3 regions of the Bradyrhizobium sp. SZCCHNRI3052 genome follow, and region 1 is predicted to be linked to each of the others. Evidence: predicted binding sites of a transcription regulator. Region 1 holds the regulator's gene; each other region holds the start of a gene.
What was found. The regulator LexA, encoded in region 1, represses DNA repair genes until DNA is damaged. The targets are predictions, from matches to a motif close to TGTTCNNNNTGTGTTCNG.
Positions count from the first base shown of each region.

Region 2: a site for LexA is predicted at 1,820-1,837, ahead of QW887_RS12240 (putative DNA modification/repair radical SAM protein). Genes of this name have one in related genera too.
Region 3: a site for LexA is predicted at 990-1,007, ahead of recA (recombinase RecA). Genes of this name have one in related genera too.

Region 1 is NZ_JAUETW010000007.1:342,849-346,124, reverse strand. It holds gene glp (gephyrin-like molybdotransferase Glp) at 1-923, shown strand, start outside; gene lexA (transcriptional repressor LexA) at 1,129-1,827, shown strand; gene QW887_RS21110 (hypothetical protein) at 2,102-2,542, shown strand; gene QW887_RS21105 (ComEC/Rec2 family competence protein) at 2,937-3,276, opposite strand, start outside.
Region 2 is NZ_JAUETW010000003.1:403,109-406,384, forward strand. It holds gene QW887_RS12235 (UdgX family uracil-DNA binding protein) at 1-383, opposite strand, end outside; gene QW887_RS12240 (putative DNA modification/repair radical SAM protein) at 498-1,736, opposite strand; gene QW887_RS12245 (DNA repair protein) at 1,920-2,714, shown strand; gene QW887_RS12250 (DNA polymerase Y family protein) at 2,608-3,276, shown strand, end outside.
Region 3 is NZ_JAUETW010000005.1:213,461-216,736, forward strand. It holds gene QW887_RS16810 (hypothetical protein) at 222-515, opposite strand; gene recA (recombinase RecA) at 1,099-2,193, shown strand; gene QW887_RS16820 (DUF1835 domain-containing protein) at 2,458-3,276, shown strand, end outside.

The DNA.
Region 1 (3,276 bases):
GTGGCGTTGTTCCGGAGGGCGCGGACGCGGTGGTGATCCAGGAGGACACGATCGCCGAAGACGGCCACGTCGTGATCACCGAGGCCGCGATCAAGGGCCGGCATATCCGGCCGGCGGGCGTCGACTTTCACCAGGGCATGGTGCTGCTGAAGTCCGGGCGCCGGCTCAGCGACCGCGACCTGTCGCTGGCGGCCAGCATGAATCATCCGGCGCTGCCGGTGCGGCGCCGGCCGAAGGTGGCGCTGCTCGCCACCGGCGACGAGCTGGTGATGCCGGGCTCGACGCCCGGCCCGGGCCAGATCGTCTATTCCAACGGCTACGCCTTGCGGGCGCTGGTGCGCAACGAGGGCGGGACACCGATCGATCTGGGCATCGCCGCGGATACGATGCAGGCGACTATCGCCGGCATCCGCCGGGCCCGCGAGGCCAAGGCCGACATCCTGATCACGACCGGCGGCGCCTCGGTCGGCGATCACGACCTGGTCAAGCAGGCGCTCGAAGCCGAGGGCGTCGAGATGGCGTTCTGGAAGATCGCGATGCGGCCGGGCAAGCCGATGATGCACGGACGGCTCGGCGACATCAGGGTGATCGGACTGCCCGGCAATCCGGTGTCGTCCTATGTCTGCGCCATCCTGTTCCTGGTGCCGCTGATTCGGCGGCTGCTCGGCCGCGACGAGGCCGTGATGCCGCGCGAGACCGCCCTGCTCGGCCGCGAGCTCGGGCCGAACGATTCGCGCGAGGACTATCTGCGGGCGCGGCTCGAAGAGCGCGCCGACGGCACGCTGGTCGCCACCCCGGTGAGCCAGCAGGATTCGTCGCTGCTCGGCAATCTCGCGCTCTCGCAGGCGGTGGTGATCCGGCCGGCGTTTGCGCCGAAGGCGCCTGCGGGCAGCCCGTGCGAGATCCTGCGCCTGCCGAACTGAGCCGCTTCCCCGGTAAAGCCCGGTCTGTTCATCATATTTTTAGGATTGCGGAACACACATCGAACATATAGTGTCCGTTCATGATTTGTTTTTAGTATGTTGCGGGCGACGCGATGACGGTCCGACTCCAGGGCGCTCTCAGCCGGTTTGTGCGCGAGGCGCAGCTCCTGGACTCGGACGACAACAAACCGGGGACCAGGTCGAGATGCTGACGCGCAAACAGTACGAACTTCTGCGGTTCATCAACGAGCGGCTCAAGGAAGCCGGCGTGCCGCCGTCCTTCGACGAGATGAAGGATGCGCTCGATCTGCGCTCGAAGTCCGGCATTCATCGCTTGATCACGGCGCTCGAGGAGCGCGGCTTCATCCGCCGGCTGCCCAACCGCGCCCGCGCGATCGAGGTGATCAAGCTGCCCGAGCTGTCACAGGCCGCCAACAACCGCCGCGGCTTCACCCCATCGGTGATCGAGGGCAATCTCGGCAAGGTGCGCACCAGCACTCCCGCGCTGGACGATGGCGAGCGCCCCGTCGCAGTGCCGGTGATGGGCCGCATCGCCGCCGGTACTCCGATCGAGGCGCTGCAGACGCGCAGCCACACCATCAGCGTGCCTGCCGACATGCTCGGCAACGGCGATCACTATGCGCTTGAGGTGCGCGGCGACTCCATGGTCGATGCCGGCATCCTCGACGGCGACATGGCGCTGATCCAACGCAACGAGACCGCCGACACCGGCGACATCGTGGTGGCGCTGATCGACGATGAGGAAGCGACGTTGAAGCGCTTCCGCCGCCGCGGCGCATCGATCGCGCTGGAGCCGGCCAACACCGCCTACGAGGTACGCATCCTGCCGCCGAACCGGGTGAAGATCCAAGGCAAGCTGGTCGGGCTGTACCGCAAGTACTGATCGCGAATGGGATCGGTCGATGGGCGGCGGGCGCACGCGCTTTCGCCGCCGATCGGAGGCTGCCCAGCAAAATACGTCACGCGCGAATGCACCTCATGATGTGCAGCGCGGCATGCTCAAACGCTTGTGATCGGCCGCGGGCACACGCGATGCAGATCAGCGCAGAATTGCCGCGAAGCGCGCGCTAACATCACCATCGATGTCCACTCTGATAGAGGCCTGCGCCTGTCCGGGGGGAGCGTGGGTCGGCTATCTCTCAACGAGGAGCGATCCGATGTGTGACTACAGCCTCCATGCGGTTGCGTCCCGTCCCGCCAAGGTCGGCGAGACGTTGATCTCGATGACCTTCCGTGGCACCGCCACCCGCGGCTTCGCGCTGGAGAGCGAGCCGACCGTCGCAGTCTGCATGCTGCCCGGCACCGAGTTGGCCTTCGCCGAGGACGTCCGCTACGACAGCCGCTGGCTCTGGACCCGGACGATCCGCGAGCGCGTCGCAAAGTTCAACAGCATCGAGACTCACATTCCCGATCGCCATCACGACGCGATCGAATTCGCCGATGGCCGCCACGTGCTGGTGACCCAGCTCTGCGAGGGTCAGCGCGTCACCGTGCTGCAATTGCCGGTCAGCAAGCAGCCGGCGGAGCGACGCCCGGACATCGCCGAGGACGTGCCGACTTCGCAGGCCACACCGATTCGCCGCATCAGCATCACCTGAGGGGTCTCCGCATCGGCATTTCTCTCGGTCGTGAGCGAGCTTTCGACCGTGGGAGATTTGGGTTCTGCAAGCGCAAAGTCCTCTCGGGCGAACCTCACGCCCCGGCATCGCATCGGATAGGAACGACATCCCTCGGCCGGAATTGATGTGCCGGGGGAGCCTGCCGCCGTGGTCAACAAGATCGATTGGAACAAGGCCGCCGGGATCACCGAGCCCGGCTGCGATATGCTTGTGTTCGGATGGCTGACAGTCACGGCTGACGACATCGCCATCTGGCAACGCTATCCGCGCGCTGCGTTCACGCTGGCCGAAAGCCCCTCGCTGTTTGATGGACTTGGCAACATGGACCTGGCGACACCGAGTATCATCTCGGCACGCTCGAGCTGCCCGGCACTCAGTCTTCCTCGCCCTGCTCCGTCTCCGGCGGCGTCGCATCCTGAGGCCGCGCGGCCGGCGCGCGCGGCGTCAGCGTCGTGTCGAACTCGCCGGCCTCGGCGGGCGCCGGCCACCATGGGCGGTCGGTGCCGCCGGCGCGCGCCGGCGTGACGGCGAAGCTCCTGCCCCGCTGCACCAGCATCAAGGCGCCCTGCTGCCGCAGCCGCTCGCGATCGATGACGGCCGCCGCGCAGGATGACGGCGCGGCGCGCGCGGTGACGATGAGCGCGGCACGGGCGCAATCATCCGCGAGCGCCTCGGCGCGCAGGGTCAGGGCGGCGAATCGGCCGTCGGCCATT
Region 2 (3,276 bases), on a different contig from region 1:
ACGAAGGCATGCATCTTGTGGACGTCGCGGCGCACCGCCCGCGCCAGCGCGTTGGCCTGGGCGACATCAGGATCGGTCGCGATCTCCATGAGATCGTGGTTGGTCCGCAGACGCCACAGCAGCCGGTAGAGCAGGGCGAAGCGGTTGGGATCATTGTGCAGAATCGCGCTCTCGGCGAGCTCCATGAAGCTCGCCGGCACTGAGAACGCGCCCTTTGGCACCTCGGGAAGCTGCGTGTCGGCCTGATCGTCGAACAGGTCGGGCGCTGCGCCCTTGACGCGCCAGCTGACGTCGGCCGGCTTGACGTCGTTCATCGCCAGCGCCCGCGCCGCCTGACGCCAGCCGTCGAAATCAGTGTCGCTGTCGAGGGTTACGACGTGCATTTCACCTCTCTCGTCATTGCGAGCGAATCCGCCGCGTCATTCCGGGGTTCGATGCTTCGTATCGCCCCGGAATGACGGCTGTTTCCTGGCTTCGGTCTTCGCCACGACGTTCAATTAGAACCCAAATCCCAGCTGCTGCGGTTTGGGCCGCAGCCGGGCTCTGAGGCTGGCACCGTCGAGCAGGGACGGCTGTGGCCGGTGGTCGGAGAGAACGATGAACGGCAGGACCTTGTTCCGGATCACGTTGAGCCGGGCGAGATCCGCAAAGCGGATCGTGGTGGTGCGGCGGGTGGCGAGGATGCGCTGCACGGTGCGGGTGCCGAAGCCGGGCACGCGCAACAGCTCCTCGCGGCTCGCTTTGTTGATGTCGAGCGGGAAGCGGTCGCGATGGCGCAAGGCCCAGGCGAGCTTGGGGTCGATGTCGAGCGGCAGCATGCCTTCGTTCTCCTCGACGATCTCGTCGGCATCGAAGCCGTAGAACCGCATCAGCCAGTCGGCCTGGTACAGCCGGTGCTCGCGCACCAGAGGCGGTGCCTGCAGCGGCAGCGCGCGGCTGGCATCGGGGATCGGGCTGAAGGCGGAGTAATAGACGCGCTTGAGCTTGTAGGCGCCGTAGAGATTGGCAGAGGTCGACAGGATGACGCGGTCGTTGGCGTCGTCGGCGCCGACGATCATCTGCGTGCTCTGGCCGGCCGGCGCGAAGCGCGGCGGCTTGGCCCGGCGCACCGTCTTCTTCGCCTCCGCCGTCTCGTCGAGCTTGAGCCGGAGACGGCCCATGGTACGGCGGATGGCGCGCTGGTCCTTTTCCGGCGCGAGCGTCGTCAGGCTCGCCTCCAGCGGCGTCTCGATGTTGATGCTGAGCCGGTCGGCATAGCGGCCGGCCTCGGCGATCAGCGCCTCGTCAGCCTCCGGAATCGTCTTCAGATGGATGTAGCCGCGGAAGCGATGCTCCTCGCGCAATTTGCGCGCGACGCTCACGACCTGCTCCATCGTGTAGTCGGGGCTGCGGATGATGCCCGACGACAGGAACAGTCCCTCGATGTAGTTGCGGCGATAGAAGTCGATGGTCAGCTTCACCACCTCGTCGACCGTGAAGCGCGCGCGGGCCACGTTGGAGGAGGCGCGGTTGACGCAATACAGGCAGTCGAAGTTGCAGGCATTGGTCAGCAGAATCTTGAGCAGCGAGATGCAGCGTCCGTCCGGCGCATAGGAATGGCAGATGCCCATGCCGGGCGAGGTCGAGCCGAGGCCCTTGCCGTCGCGGGAATCCCGCATCTCGGTACCGCTGGAGGCGCAGGACGCGTCGTACTTGGCGGCATCGGCCAGGATCTCCAGTTTGCGCAACAGCTCCATGGCTTTGAATCCCTTTGATTCCATTCGTTGAATCACACCCGGGTCAATCCCGATTGACTCTCTCGAAGGCGTTAGCTTTATATTAGAACGTATCATGAACAAAGAGGGTCGTCGCGGGTTCACTGCCTGATCACTGAAACAACGGCAGCGCCCGCACGATGGATTGAAGAGGAGCGGCGACGGATGACCGGCGCACGCATGGATACGCTCGCGCGTCTGCGCGGCCGCATTGCCCGTCTCGAGGCGGGAGATGGCGCACATGATTTGCGCCGGGTCGCGCTCGGCCATGACGAGGCCGACGCGACCTTGCAGGGCGGGCTCGCTACCGGCGCGCTGCACGAGGTGTTCGCCGAGACCGGCCGCCAGGCGGCAGCCGCGACCGGCTTCCTGTGCGGGCTTGCCGCGCGTGTCGCCGCGCACCGGCCCCTGATCTGGATCCGGCAGGATTTCGCCGAGCGCGAGATGGGCGCGCTGTCGATGAGCGGGCTCGCCGAGCTCGGCCTCGATCCGCGCCGCATCGTCATCGTGCGCGCGCCCGATCTCGACCACGCCTTGCGCACCGCCGCCGACGCGCTCGCCTGCGATGCGCTCGGCAGCGTGATGCTGGAGGTGTGGGGGGAGACGCAAAAGCTCGATCTCGTCGCCAGCCGCAAGCTGACCCTGGCGGCGCAGGAATCCGGCGTCACCGCGCTCATGTTGCGCATTGCGGCTGCGCCCGAGCCGTCGACCGCGGAGACGCGCTGGATCGTGCGCACCGCGCCGTCACCGCTCGTTGCCCCGTGGATGGCGTGGGGCGCGCCGCGCCTCGATGTCGAGCTCATTCGCAACCGTCACGGCCAGACCGGACGATGGATCATGGAGTGGACCCCCGATGCATGCCGTTTCAACGAACCGGCGGCGGATCCTCAGCCTGTGGCTGCCGCGCCTGCCCATCGATCGCATCAAAAGACAGCGGGCACTCACAGGCGCTCCGCCTGAGAGCAAGCCGCAGGTCGTCGTCATCAAGGACGCCAATGCGCTCTTGATCCATTCGCTGGACGAAGCGGCGGCGTGCCACGGTGTGTCGCTCGACCAGCCCTTGGCGAATGCCCGCGCGGTCTGTCCCGACCTCGTCGCGCACGAAGCCGATTTGGCGGCTGATGCAAAGATGCTGGAGAGCATCGCCGACTGGTGCGACCGCTTCACGCCGCTGGTGGCGCTCGACCCGCCGCATGGGTTGTCGCTCGACATCACCGGCTGCGTGCATCTGTTCGGCGGCGAAGCCAGGCTGATGCAGTCGGTCTGCGACGCGCTGACCGCGCATGGCCTCATTGTGTCGGCGGCGATCGCCTCCAACGCCGTCTGTGCGCGTACGCTGAACCGCCAGGTGCATGGCCGCATCGTGCCCGACGGCGAGGAGGCGGCCGCGGTGGCGCCGCTGCCGGTGGCCGCCCTCGGCGGCAGCGAGGCCATTACGCTCGGCCTGCGCCGAGCCGGCCTCAAGACCATCGGCGACGTCGCCGCGCGCGGCCGCAACGAGATCACCGCGCGGTTCGGCGCC
Region 3 (3,276 bases), on a different contig from region 1:
CTTCATCTGTCGTCCGTCATATGGTGGCCGTCGAGTGCTTGCACGCCACGTGATGCGGAACCTGATGGCCGGCCGCCGCTTGCGCGCGGCTGCGCGTCATCGAAATCGTGCGCCTGCACGCACGACGAGCCGAACAAAAGCAGAAGAGGCGATGGAACTTCGTTCCTCTCAGGAGAACCACGGAATGTGCGATCTACGCACGCGTGTAGGAGTTGGTAGTTTCAAGGAAAAGACCTGACGAGCACGATCGGTCCAACGATTGCGGCGTTGAAGTCGACGAGGTCTTCGCTGGGAATCCAGTACTCGCGATGCTTGCGGCCGCCGGCCTCGCGCACCTCGTAGGTGTCGATGAAGCCTCGCAGGATCGCAAAGCGCAGCACGTGGCCGGCTCCGCTCGCCGGCACGTTCCAGTCCCGTGCGATCTTCACGGCATAGTCCTCGGTCAGCACCGGGTAGAAGATCGGCTGCTCCGGAAGGCGCGGCGGAAACGCACGCATGCCCGACGCCTCGATCAAGGCAAGCTCCTTTGGGCCGACAGGGCGCCACAGCGTGAGGGTCTGTTCGTTGTTGGATCCGGTCATGCTGGTTCCGAAAATTGGAAGCAGTCTGCGAGGCTCACAGAGAAGGACCAGCAGGATGATGGGACACGGCCGAGACGACAATAACAATTTATAGTTGGGTCGGCGTCTGCCGCTGGTGCGGGAGATGAGGTTGGAGCGCTCGGACAGTTTGGTTTTAATCCGCGTGATCGCCGGTCGGCGGCTGCGCCGCTCGCGCGCATGGCTTCCGCCTCCAGCTGGAATCGGGATCCCTTCGCAGTCGCCGTCATCCAGCATCCAGCATGCCGTACTTCGCTTCTGGGCGCGCTGATCGGGCAGCGCTCCCTCGCTGGTGCTCGGTGCACTGCGCGCCGGCCCTCGGCCTTCGAGCGGCAGGCGTGTCTCCCGCGGGTTGTCAGGGGTTTGTGAAAGAGAGGTGTGAATGTCGAGAAGAACATATTGCGAACAAAGAACGGATGGAGTACATTCGCCTCAAGATTGCTGGCCGACCTCGTTAACCGTTTGTCCATCCCGCGAATCCCCGCCATAAGGAGCGCCAATGTCCGCCACCGCCCTGCGTATCGTCGAAGGTTCCTCCATGGATAAGAGTAAGGCGCTCTCCGCTGCGCTGTCCCAGATCGAGCGTCAGTTCGGCAAGGGCTCGGTGATGAAGCTGGGCAAGAACGACCGTTCGATGGATGTCGATACGGTGTCCAGCGGCTCGCTCGGGCTCGACATCGCGCTCGGCATCGGCGGTCTGCCGAAGGGCCGCATCGTCGAGATCTACGGGCCGGAATCCTCGGGCAAGACCACGCTGGCGCTGCACACGGTGGCGGAAGCGCAGAAGAAGGGCGGCATCTGCGCCTTCATCGATGCCGAGCATGCGCTCGATCCGGTGTATGCGCGCAAGCTCGGCGTGAACATCGACGAGCTTCTGATCTCGCAGCCGGATACGGGTGAGCAGGCGCTGGAGATCTGCGACACCCTGGTGCGTTCCGGTGCGGTCGACGTGCTGGTGGTCGACTCCGTGGCGGCGCTGGTGCCGAAGGCCGAACTCGAAGGCGAGATGGGCGAGTCGCTGCCGGGCCTGCAGGCCCGCCTGATGAGCCAGGCTCTGCGCAAGCTGACGGCCTCGATCAACAAGTCCAACACGATGGTGATCTTCATCAACCAGATCCGCATGAAGATCGGTGTGATGTACGGCTCGCCGGAGACCACCACCGGCGGCAATGCGCTGAAGTTCTATGCCTCGGTCCGCCTCGACATCCGCCGCATCGGCGCGATCAAGGAGCGCGACGAGGTGATCGGCAATTCCACCCGTGTGAAGGTGGTGAAGAACAAGCTGGCGCCGCCGTTCAAGCAGGTCGAGTTCGACATCATGTATGGCGAGGGCGTCTCCAAGATGGGCGAGATCCTCGATCTCGGCGTCAAGGCCGGCATCGTCGAGAAGTCCGGCGCCTGGTTCTCCTACGATAGCCAGCGTCTCGGGCAGGGACGTGAGAATTCGAAATCGTTCCTCAAGGCCAATCCGGACATGACCGCCAAGATCGAAGCCGCGATCCGCCAGAACTCCGGCCTGATCGCCGAGCAGATCCTGGCCGGCAACGCCGAGCGCGACGCCGACGCCGACGGCGAGGAGCCGGCGGAGGAGTAGAGGTAAGACGGCAGCGGGTGCCGTGGACGTTGCGTTGCCGACGTTCCGGCGCCCGTTTGCAGATGTGTGGTGTTCTTCCGAAATCTGCGGTTGCTGCATGATCGAATGCAGTGAGCCTGAGGTTCCGAACGCCGGATACGATCTTCAGCGCGAATAGTCGAAAGCGCGTGCGCGGGCGAGCGGACCGGATCCGCGCGGCGGCACCGACATTTCCGACGCCAGCCCTGGGCGCCGGGAGCCGATCGCGAGCGTGTTGATAGCGTCTTGAGCCAATCAGGTCGTGCCGGAGCCAACAGCATGACGCGTTTGATTCTAGCGGCCGATGATCCCAGCGCCGGAGCGCTTCGGAGAGGCGGCTTTGCCGACCTGGTGGTGCCAATTCTCCATCGTTTCGTATGGGGACCGTTGCCATCAGATGCCGAGTTATCGGCTTATCTCGTCCAGCGCACCGCGCGACCGAAGCGCGGGCATTGGTTGGATTTCGCCTCGCGTGGCGACTTCATGGCGGTCGGCGGGCGGAGTCAGAGTTTTCTCGAACTTGTCGACCGTTGCGATAGCGTCGAGCTGTGGATGGGGACCCGTCCGAACGACCAGTTGGTGCTGATCTGGCTCTTGGACTATCTGCGCCATCACGCGGAGATCGCGACGAAGATCGTATTGCGGCATGTCGATGTCCCGCTATCCGATGCCCCGGCCGGGCGACTCGCCGGTCGGGCCATTGCCGGCGTAGAGCTTGCGCGTGAGCATCTCGATTTGGGCCATCTGGCATGGCAGGCGTTTCGGGCGCCCACGCCGCAAGCCTGGTTCGATCTGTTGAAGCAGGATCTCAGTGCACTGCCGCAGCTTCGCCGCTGCGTGCAGGAGATGCTCGATGAGCTTCCTGGTGTTGCGACGGGCCTGGGAGCATCGGAGCTGAGAATCCTCGAATTGCTGTCAGCCGGCTATCAGCACCCATTCGACCTGTTGCCGCATCATCGGGATCGCTTTCAACGCCGCGTCTATGACTATTGGGAGGGAGGCGCGTTGCTCGACGGTCTGGCACTGGCGCCGGCGCCGGCAATTTCGGGCCTCGCCGAACGGCCG